2 regions of the Heyndrickxia sporothermodurans genome follow, and region 1 is predicted to be linked to the other one. Evidence: riboswitches for the same ligand, from Rfam matches in the RefSeq annotation. Region 1 holds a riboswitch; the other holds the start of a gene.
The links. A riboswitch is a leader RNA that binds a small molecule or an ion and turns the genes downstream of it on or off. The one in region 1 is predicted to bind FMN.
Positions count from the first base shown of each region.

Region 2: it holds a riboswitch for FMN, as region 1 does, so the genes downstream of both, B5V89_RS07860 (ECF transporter S component) here and ribD (bifunctional diaminohydroxyphosphoribosylaminopyrimidine deaminase/5-amino-6-(5-phosphoribosylamino)uracil reductase RibD) in region 1, are expected to answer to the same signal.

Region 1 is NZ_NAZB01000021.1:219,039-224,008, reverse strand. Features, by position in the region: gene B5V89_RS11010 (glycerate kinase) at 144-1,280, shown strand; FMN riboswitch at 1,337-1,484, shown strand; gene ribD (bifunctional diaminohydroxyphosphoribosylaminopyrimidine deaminase/5-amino-6-(5-phosphoribosylamino)uracil reductase RibD) at 1,700-2,782, shown strand; gene ribE (riboflavin synthase) at 2,798-3,457, shown strand; partial or broken gene ribB (3,4-dihydroxy-2-butanone-4-phosphate synthase) at 3,470-4,078, shown strand; gene ribH (6,7-dimethyl-8-ribityllumazine synthase) at 4,113-4,580, shown strand; gene B5V89_RS10985 (hypothetical protein) at 4,749-4,970, shown strand, end outside.
Region 2 is NZ_NAZB01000019.1:48,508-53,477, reverse strand. Features, by position in the region: gene B5V89_RS07875 (RecQ family ATP-dependent DNA helicase) at 1-845, opposite strand, end outside; gene B5V89_RS07870 (YpbB family protein) at 848-1,900, opposite strand; gene B5V89_RS07865 (ferredoxin) at 2,118-2,369, shown strand; gene B5V89_RS07860 (ECF transporter S component) at 2,406-2,978, opposite strand; FMN riboswitch at 3,198-3,343, opposite strand; gene B5V89_RS07855 (M23 family metallopeptidase) at 3,434-4,276, opposite strand; gene B5V89_RS07850 (ATP-binding protein) at 4,552-4,970, opposite strand, start outside.

The DNA.
Region 1 (4,970 bases):
TACCATTTTCATATTGTTAAATAGAAAATTTCCACTGTATTTCTAATTGATGTAAACTAAAATTGTTCACACCAAATGCATATGAGAAAAAGGAAAATAAAGTTATTTATAGATTTTACAAAAAATAAATCGGAGTGACCAAATTGAAAATTGTCATTGCACCAGATTCATTTAAAGAGAGTTTAACCGCTTTAGAAGCAGCAAATGCAATTGAAGAAGGATTTTCTGCTGTCATACCGGATGCCGAATATATTAAACTTCCAATGGCAGATGGAGGGGAGGGAACGGTTCAATCGCTCGTTGATGCGACAGATGGAAAAATTATTGAAAAGACGGTTACTGGTCCGCTTGGGTTACCTGTTCAAGGATTTTTCGGTCTTCTAGGCGATGGAAAAACTGCAGTAATCGAAATGGCAGCCGCTTCGGGTATTCATCATGTTCCTTTAGACAAACGCAATCCAATTTTAACAACAACCTATGGTACAGGCGAACTTATTTTAAGAGCTCTGGATTTCGGTGTCAAAAAAATTATTATTGGTCTAGGGGGAAGTGCAACAAATGATGGGGGAGCAGGGATGGCGCAAGCACTTGGCGCAAAACTTCTCAATATTCAAAAGGAACAAATTAGTTTTGGCGGCGGTGCCCTCTCAGCTTTAAAAACAATTGATATTTCGCAAATGGATCCACGATTATCAAATATCCAATTTATTGTAGCATGTGATGTGGACAACCCATTAACCGGAGCAAACGGCGCATCTGCTATTTTTGGACCACAAAAAGGTGCAACACAAGAGATGGTCACACGTTTGGACAAAAACTTAACGCATTTTGCAGACATCATAAAAAAAGAACTGCATAAAAACGTTGACAGTGTTCCGGGAGCAGGTGCGGCAGGGGGAATGGGAGCCGGCATGTTAGCCTTTTTCAATGCCGAATTAAAACGGGGAATCGATATTATCACTCAAACATTGAAACTAGAAACCCATCTCGAAGGGGCGGAACTCGTCATTACTGGCGAAGGGAAAATAGATGGACAAACCATCTTTGGCAAGACACCAATCGGGGTTGCAAAACTAGCAAAAAAGAAGGGAATTCCAGTAATCGGAATCGCGGGATATATTGAAGACAAAAATGGGAGAGTAAGAGAAGAAGGAATCGACGCCTTATTTTCAATTGTCCCAGGTGCTACATCACTCGAAGATGCCATGACAAATGCTTATGAATATCTGAAAAATTGTTCTGAAAATATCGCTAGAGTCATCGACATGTTCAAAAAATAAAAATTCTTCTATTTGCTTATTTATTTTTTTTCTGTATAATTGTCACTAAAATAAATACTATCCTTCGGGGCAGGGTGAAATTCCCTACCGGCGGTGATGAAGCTGCAATGCTTCTTAGTCCGTGACCCGGTTAACAATTGTTAAACGGTGGATCTGGTGAAACTCCGGAGCCGACAGTTAAAGTCTGGATGGGAGAAGGAAAAAATAAAAAGTATTGGTAAGATGGCTATCTCTACCTTTCTTTCTTATTGTGTAAAAAAATGGTTTGATGAAATATCATACCTTTTTTCACTGTACATAAAATTAGAAAGGGAAGTCTATTCTTCACCTTTATTTCCTATACCCATAAAGAGTAACCCCTGAAGAAGCAAATTCTTTAGGGGTTTTTTATATTTTTATTAAGATAAGGAGCTTATAAAATGAATGACCAATACTACATGCAGCTAGCCATCGATATTGCAAAAAGTACGAAAGGTCAAACCACTCCTAATCCAGCCGTCGGGGCAGTGATTGTAAAAAACAACCAAGTAGTTGGGATCGGTGCACATGTCAAAGCAGGGGATTCACATGCTGAAGTACATGCCATTCAAATGGCCAAAGGGAGAACGAAAGACGCAACGATGTATGTCACCCTTGAACCTTGCAGCCATTTTGGAAAAACCCCTCCATGTTCAAAGCTATTGATTGAATCGGGGATAAAAAGAGTAGTGATTGCAACAAAAGATCCAAATCCGAAAGTGGCCGGAGAAGGAATCGAGACGATGAAAGCAGCTGGAATAAATGTAGAGGTCGGTTTACTCGAAAAAGAAGCCACCCAACTGAATCAAGTATTCTTTCATTTCATCCGAACGGGTTTGCCTTTTGTCACTTTGAAATCGGCAACAAGTCTAGATGGGAAAACAGCAACAAAAACTGGGAGGAGTAAATGGATTACAAGTCAGGAGGCAAGAGAGGATGTCCATTATTTCCGGCATATTCATGATGCGATTCTAGTAGGGGTCAATACGATTATTAAAGATAATCCAAGTTTAACAACAAGATTAAACGGTGGCGGGAAAAATCCTGTAAGAATTATCCTTGATACCCATCTTCGAACCCCTATCGATGCAAAAGTAATGGAGCAACAGGATGAGGAAACATGGATTGTTACAAGCATGCATGTGGACGAGAAAAGAAAAGTTACTTATCAAAACAAAGGTGTTCAAATCATTAACATGCAAACACCAACGATAGAAATAAAGCCTATGCTAAAACTTTTAGCAGAAAAAGGGATATGCTCTATTTTTGTCGAGGGTGGAGCAGAAGTACATGGCAGCTTTTTAAAGGAAAGGGCATTTCAACAAATGATAACTTATATTGCACCAAAACTAATTGGAGGAAAAACTGCCCCTACTTCGTTTGGTGGAGAAGGAATCAAAGAAATAGAGGATGCCATGAATGTTGATATTACCGACGTTAAAATGATTGGAAAAGATATTCGAATTACAGCAACTCCCATGTAAAGGTGGTGAATGAAGATGTTTACCGGAATTATCGAAGAAATTGGTCGTGTGAAAAATATCAAACAATCGGCTCAATCAATCGAATTAACAATTCATGCTAACAAAATAATGAAGGATATGCACAATGGAGACAGTATTTCCGTTAATGGAGTATGTTTGACGGTTACCTCATTTTCCAACGATGAGTTTCATTTAGATGTCATGCCTGAAACAATAAAATCTACTAGTTTAATAGAACTAAAAAATGGATCAAAAGTAAATCTTGAACGAGCAATGTCTTCGCAAGGTAGATTTGGCGGCCATTTCGTTTCAGGGCATGTGGAAGGAGTTGGAACGATAAAGAACATAAAAAACGTTTCCAATGCCCGATATTATGAAATCAAAGCAGATGCCGAGATCATCAAATACACGATTTTAAAAGGATCCGTTGCAATTGACGGAACTAGTTTGACGGTTTTTGAAGTGAGCGATTCTACTTTTACAATTTCATTAATCCCTCATACGCTATCTGAAACGATTCTAAGTGAGAAAGGAGTAGGAGACCTAGTAAATATCGAATGCGATATGCTTGGAAAATATATTGAGCATTTCGTTCATTCTCGATTTTCGGATACGCAAGAAGAAAATAAAACAGCAATAACCTATGACATGTTACAAAAAAATGGCTTTGCATAAGGAGTGATGGATATGTTTGATTCAATAGAAGAAGCAATACATGAATTAAAGGCAGGAAATGTAATCATCGTTTGTGATGATGAAAATCGAGAAAACGAAGGTGATTTTATCGCTTTAGCTGACAAAGCCACACCTGCTGTCATTAATTTCATGATTACATACGGAAAAGGTCTCGTCTGTGTTCCGTTAGAAGAAAAAATTGCAAAAAGTCTACGATTAAATCCAATGACTGAAGAAAATACCGATCCATTTGGAACAGCTTTTACGATTAGTATTGACCATATTTCAACCACGACAGGTATATCAGCAATGGAACGCTCAATGACGATTCAGTCGTTAGTGAATGGAAAAGCGATGCCATCTGATTTCAAACGACCAGGTCACGTATTCCCACTAATCGCAAAAGACGGCGGTGTATTAAAAAGAGCAGGACATACTGAAGCCGCAGTAGACTTAGCGAAACTAGCCGGGGCGTCGCCTGCAGGAGTCATCTGTGAAGTGATTAAAGAAGATGGAACGATGGCAAGAGTCAATGATTTGCGTATGATAGCGGATCAATTTCAGCTGAAAATGATTACGATTCAAGACTTAATCAATTATCGGAAAGAAATCGAAAGAGTAGGAAGTATTATCTAATTATAGGGAGGCTTTTAAAATGGGAACAATTTTTGAAGGAAATTTAGTAGGATCAGGATTGAAAATTGGAATTGTCGTAGGTAGATTTAATGAATTTATTACGAATAAGCTGCTAAGCGGTTCAATTGACGCACTTAAACGACATGGTGTAAATGAAGACGATGTGGATGTTGCGTGGGTTCCGGGTGCATTTGAAATCCCATTAGTTGCACAGAAATTAGCGAAAACGGACAAGTATGACGCGGTAATCACATTAGGAACGGTTATTAGGGGATCTACACCACATTTTGATTATGTATGTAATGAAGCGGCAAAAGGAGTAGCAGCTATTTCATTAAATACAGGAATTCCAGTCATTTTCGGGATATTAACAACTGATTCCATTGAGCAAGCAATTGAAAGAGCAGGTACAAAAGCAGGAAATAAAGGCTGGGATGCTGCAGTATCCGCGATTGAAATGGCGAATTTAGTTAAAATTGTAGAATAGGTGATTGTAATGATGAAAACTTCCTAAGTATAACTTGGGGAGTTTTTTCATCTGCTATAGTTCTAGAGTTAAAAAAGTTAGGGTGGCGGTAAATTTTACACAGGTAATAAACAAACTAATATGTGGAAAACTATGATGAAATAAATATTTTTTATAAAGGTGGATTTAGTGAACAACTATACGAATGACAACACCGCCAGAAGATATAAAGCCCATGTTAGTATTTTAGGGACAACTCAACTGCATTTAAGAAATCCTTATATTATTGCTTGGTGGTCAGCAGCATTCCCTGGATTCGGGCATTTGCTTTTATCTAAATATCTTAGAGGGTATGCATTATTTATTTGGGAAGTTATCGTCAATATTAACGCGCATGTTAATGCTTCAATG
Region 2 (4,970 bases), on a different contig from region 1:
ATGACTTGTAATTGATTATGTAAAAATTGTTGTTGAATTAATATTCTTTGTTCTCTATCCATTCCCCCATGGTAGGCAGCCGTTTGAGCAATTCCATTATTTCTTAGTAAAGCGGCCATTTCTTCTGTTAACCGTTTGCTAGAAAAATAAATGATTCCCGGCTTTTGCAGTTGTTTTACAAATTGTAGTAACTTTTTAACTTTATCATTATAATTGGTCGTTTCTTCTACAACTAGTGCAATATTCGGACGGTCAACAGAATATATTAATTGATTTACATCGTCTAAATTTAAATGTTTTATTATATCGGCTCTAACATCTTCCGTAGCTGTAGCAGTCAATGCAAGGGTAGTTGGATTTTTCAGCTCGGATCGTATCGTACTCAAACTTAAATAATCTGGTCTGAAATCAGGGCCCCATTGCGAGATACAGTGGGCCTCATCTACGACAAAAAGCGAAATATCCATTTGCTTTAGTTTTTGTAATACTTCGTTATTCGTTAACATTTCAGGAGAAGTGTATATAAATCGATAATTTTGTAGTGAATGAATAATTTGTCTTCGTTCCTTCGGTTCTAAAAAAGAATTTAATGCGGTAACTCTTTTTTCTCCGTTTATTTTTAACTGTTCAACTTGATCTTGCATTAGTGAAAGTAAGGGGGAGACAATAATAACAATACCTTTAAGCAAATAACCAGGAAGTTGATAACATAATGATTTTCCTGTTCCGGTAGGCAGAACAGCTAATGTATGCTTTCCTTCCAAAACCGAAGTAATGACCTCTTCTTGTCCAATCCGAAACATATCATAGCCAAACCGTTTATTTAAATGGTCATATAAATTTATTTTCATTCCCATTCCCCTTGTTTTGCGAGAGCTAATCGAATTTGGAAATATGTAACTTCTCCGACTGTTTCCTTAATTGGTTTCAGTTTTTTGGGTGAAATTCTCTCGGAAACGTTTATAATTTTTTGCTCTAATTCTTTATTCAAGTACGGTGAAATATCAAAATCAGAATTGTTTAAAACAATTTCTACGATATGGTCTTGAATCGTACTTTCCTTTAACTTTCTTTTCTTTGCAACTTCAGAGACATTATAACCTTTGTTTATTAATAAAAATGTTTCGTATGTGGAATTTGTAAGTGGTATATTGCGATATTTATCTGACAATAACGTATACAATATCGGATATTGCTTTTTATCATTTATACAAGTATCTATTATATAGTGAATTAATAACAAATAACGAAACCAATAATCATATTTATCTAGGGAGAAATGCTCTGCTGCTTGATCCATCGTCATTCCAATTTGATTTTGGCCAGTTAAACGAATGATAAAAAGCAAAGGATCTTCGGGCGGGTTATTAGAAAAGATGGAAGTTAATTCCTGATAAAGCTGTTTTGCTTGGTGTTCTTTGTCGCTTTTTTGACTTTTCAGGAATGACTTAACCCACCTTTGAACCTCTACATCACTTTGAATTGGGTAATACTTTTTTTTATTATAAATAGCATTTGATAAAACTTGTATTAATAAATTTAGCCGCTTCCAGAAAACGATAGCGATATCTTGGTATTTTAGCCCATTAAAATATTGTGGAATTGGTCGATGGTTAAAATAAGTGTTCAGTTCTTTTTCTCCATCGGGTGTTACAGTATATTTATTCAGTTCCGTTTCTCTAATTAGACCCTTTATTTTAAGATCTTGAACGGCAGCATCAAATGTTCTTCTTTTTAAAGGGGGAAAGAATTGAAAAAACTGTCCGATTCTAAATAAGTGAGCATCCTGAATAGTTTGAGATGATTTTTTCCCTTTTAACAAATGATAAATCGAAAATACTGTTCGTGATCCATTTAATTTTTTTAACATCAGTAATATTAAGGCTTGTAAAAACGTCATTTGTTTTTACCCCTTTTGTCTTTTTATGTCTAATTTTATCATGAAAGTGTTGATTATTGTTAATATTATTGCTTACAAATGAGACGCATAAAAAATTAAAAACTTTATTTTAATCCTTATCTATTGAAAAGTACTGTAATGAGTTTTATTATAATGAAGGATGTAATGGTCATTTTAAAGGTTAATGAATGATATAGATTATTAGGAGGTCACATATATGCCAAAATATACAATTGTTGATCAAGATACATGTATTGCTTGTGGTGCTTGTGGAGCTGCGGCACCGGATATTTATGACTACGACGATGAAGGTATCGCTTATGTCATTTTAGACGAAAATAAAGGTGTAGTAGAAATCCCCGATATTTTAGAGGATGATATGATTGATGCTTTCGAAGGCTGTCCTACTGACTCTATAAAAGTAGCGGACGAGCCTTTTGATGGAAATCCTTTAAAATTTGAAGACTAAAAAAGCAAGTGCATGTAATAATGCACTTGCTCTTTTTTATATATTATTAATCTGGGCTTGTTTATTGATCCACTTTTGCATTTTTGCAAATATAAGCATAAATATGATCGTAACTAATGCCCCTTTTATAAGATTAAATGGCAATATACCAGCCACGATATAATCCTTTACATTTCCAACATCAATATGCAACAATGCTAAGTAAGCAGGAAGAATAATGATGTAATTGAGCACACTCATTAAAACAGCCATGATAATGGTTCCGATAATTAGAGCAAATGTCATTCCTATTTTTGTTTTCATACGATTGTAAACAAAATAAGTTGGAAGTACGAATAAGAGTCCAGCGATAAGATTAGCTACATTCCCGATTGGAATTCCTACATCACTAATATGGGTTAAGTAATCTAATAAATTTTTTATCACTTCAACTATTATTGCTCCGATAGGTCCAAAAATGAGTGCTGCAATTAATGCGGGTATATCGCTAAAATCAACGGTTAGATATGAATAGACTGGCAGTACAGGAAACTTAATGAACATTAGAACATATGCCACACTACTCAACATGGCAACACCAACAAATTCCTTTAAACGTAATTTTCTCAACTCTCTCTCTCCTTTTGAGATTCATCTCATGTCAGAAGAAAGTGGCCTTAAGCATACAATAAATAAACCCCCAAGGAAATTACCTTGAGGGAGAATTAATGGCATGCTCAAATAATATTCAAAAATGCAATTTTTGAATAAATTCAAATTTTACTTTTGAACAGCTTCAAAAGTATTTTGAACATAACTATCCAAGCCTGCATTTATGAATACCGGCACCTCCATCTTCTCCCATCCAGACTGTACTGTCGGCTTTGGAATCTCACCAAATCCTGCCCAAAATTTCTAGGCTCGCGGGCTAATAAGCATGTTAAAAAAGCTTCATTACCGCCGGTCGGGAATTTCACCCTGCCCCGAAGACGAATCATATTATTTTTACATGTAAATTATATCTTAAATACATTATTTTGTGAAGCGATTTGTTTTGATTTCAATGTTTTATATTCTTTCCATTGTTATTTATTTGCTTTTATTATGATTTTTTGTTTTGGATGGATGAGATCAATATTTTCTAACTCATTCCATGATTTTAGTTGTTGGATTGAAACATGATAGAATCGGGAAATTTTACTCAATGTATCCCCTGACTTGACGACATATACTTTCTCGTTTTTCAACTTATTGCCTACTTCATATTTTTCTTGTCTTGATTTCGATACTTGTTTAGGTTTTTCTATATTTTTTCCAATAAATGCTCTAGCCGCATTATTTGTCTTTGTTTCACTTACCGTTAATTTTCCAGATACATTAACTACGCCATACGGATCATGATTTAAAGCAAAAACATATTGCCCTATTTCCCCTTTACCAAATACTAAAAAAGGATCAATCGCATTTTCCTTATGAATTTTCCATTTACCTTTATGTACTTCAAAGTGGAGATGTATGCCTGTCGATTGCCCGGTATTACCCATCAAACCGATTTTGTCTCCTTTTTTTACCTTTTGGCCTTCATTTACAATTCGTTTATTCAAATGGGCATAAACTGTCTCATATCCGTTATCGTGGTGAATAAAAATAACATTTCCATATGACCCGGAATAGTAAGAACGAACCACTTTACCATCTGCAACTGCATAAACACCGGATTTATATTTTCCCGCAATATCCAAACCTTTATGTATACCACCACGCGAATCGAATACGTCGGATATTTCACCTTTTGCCGGGAAAGTCCATTCATTTGTTTCTTTATTTATACTATTTTCAGCCGCTTCGGCTCTTCCGCCAATTAGAATTAGACCTACACAAATTGCCATTAAAGCTACAATAAGTATTCTTTTTAAAAAGTCAAGCATATTTTTCCTCCTCAAATAAAAACTCTTGCTAAAAACTAATATGACTGCTTGTTTTTTTTTAGAACCTAGCCCACTTTTTGAAATCAAAACGTAATGCAATTGAAATGAGGCTAGAATAAAATGCCAATATTAAGTTTGCTAGAGCAAAACTTATTTTATGCTAATTGGGAAATTTTATACAAAAGAACAAAAAAAAGCGCAATATTTTGCGCTTTTGCTATCAATTATGTAGTAAATGTTTCTCATGAAACAAGATTTCTCGTCAGCATTCATCATCATTGTTTCACATTTTTAGGTATAAAGAAGGAAAATGTCGTTCCTTGTCCCACTATGCTTTTAACGGAGATTTTCCCGTCATGCGCTTCCACAATGTTTTTCGCAATTGCTAGCCCTAATCCGGTTCCGGATTTACCTCTTGTCCTTGCTTTATCCGCTTTATAAAATCGTTCAAACACGAATGGCAGATCTTCTTCGGGAATTCCGGACCCATTATCCTCTACCATTATTTCGATTCCGTTAGTACGATCAATTAATTTGACTTTTACATAACCATTTAATGATGTATGACGAATGGCATTATCAATAAGATTTGTTAAAACCTGTTCAATTCTATCCGGATCTATAAAAACTGATTCAGTAGTCGAGTTCACTTCACAAGATAAATTAACATGCTTCTCTCTTGCTAAACCGTAAA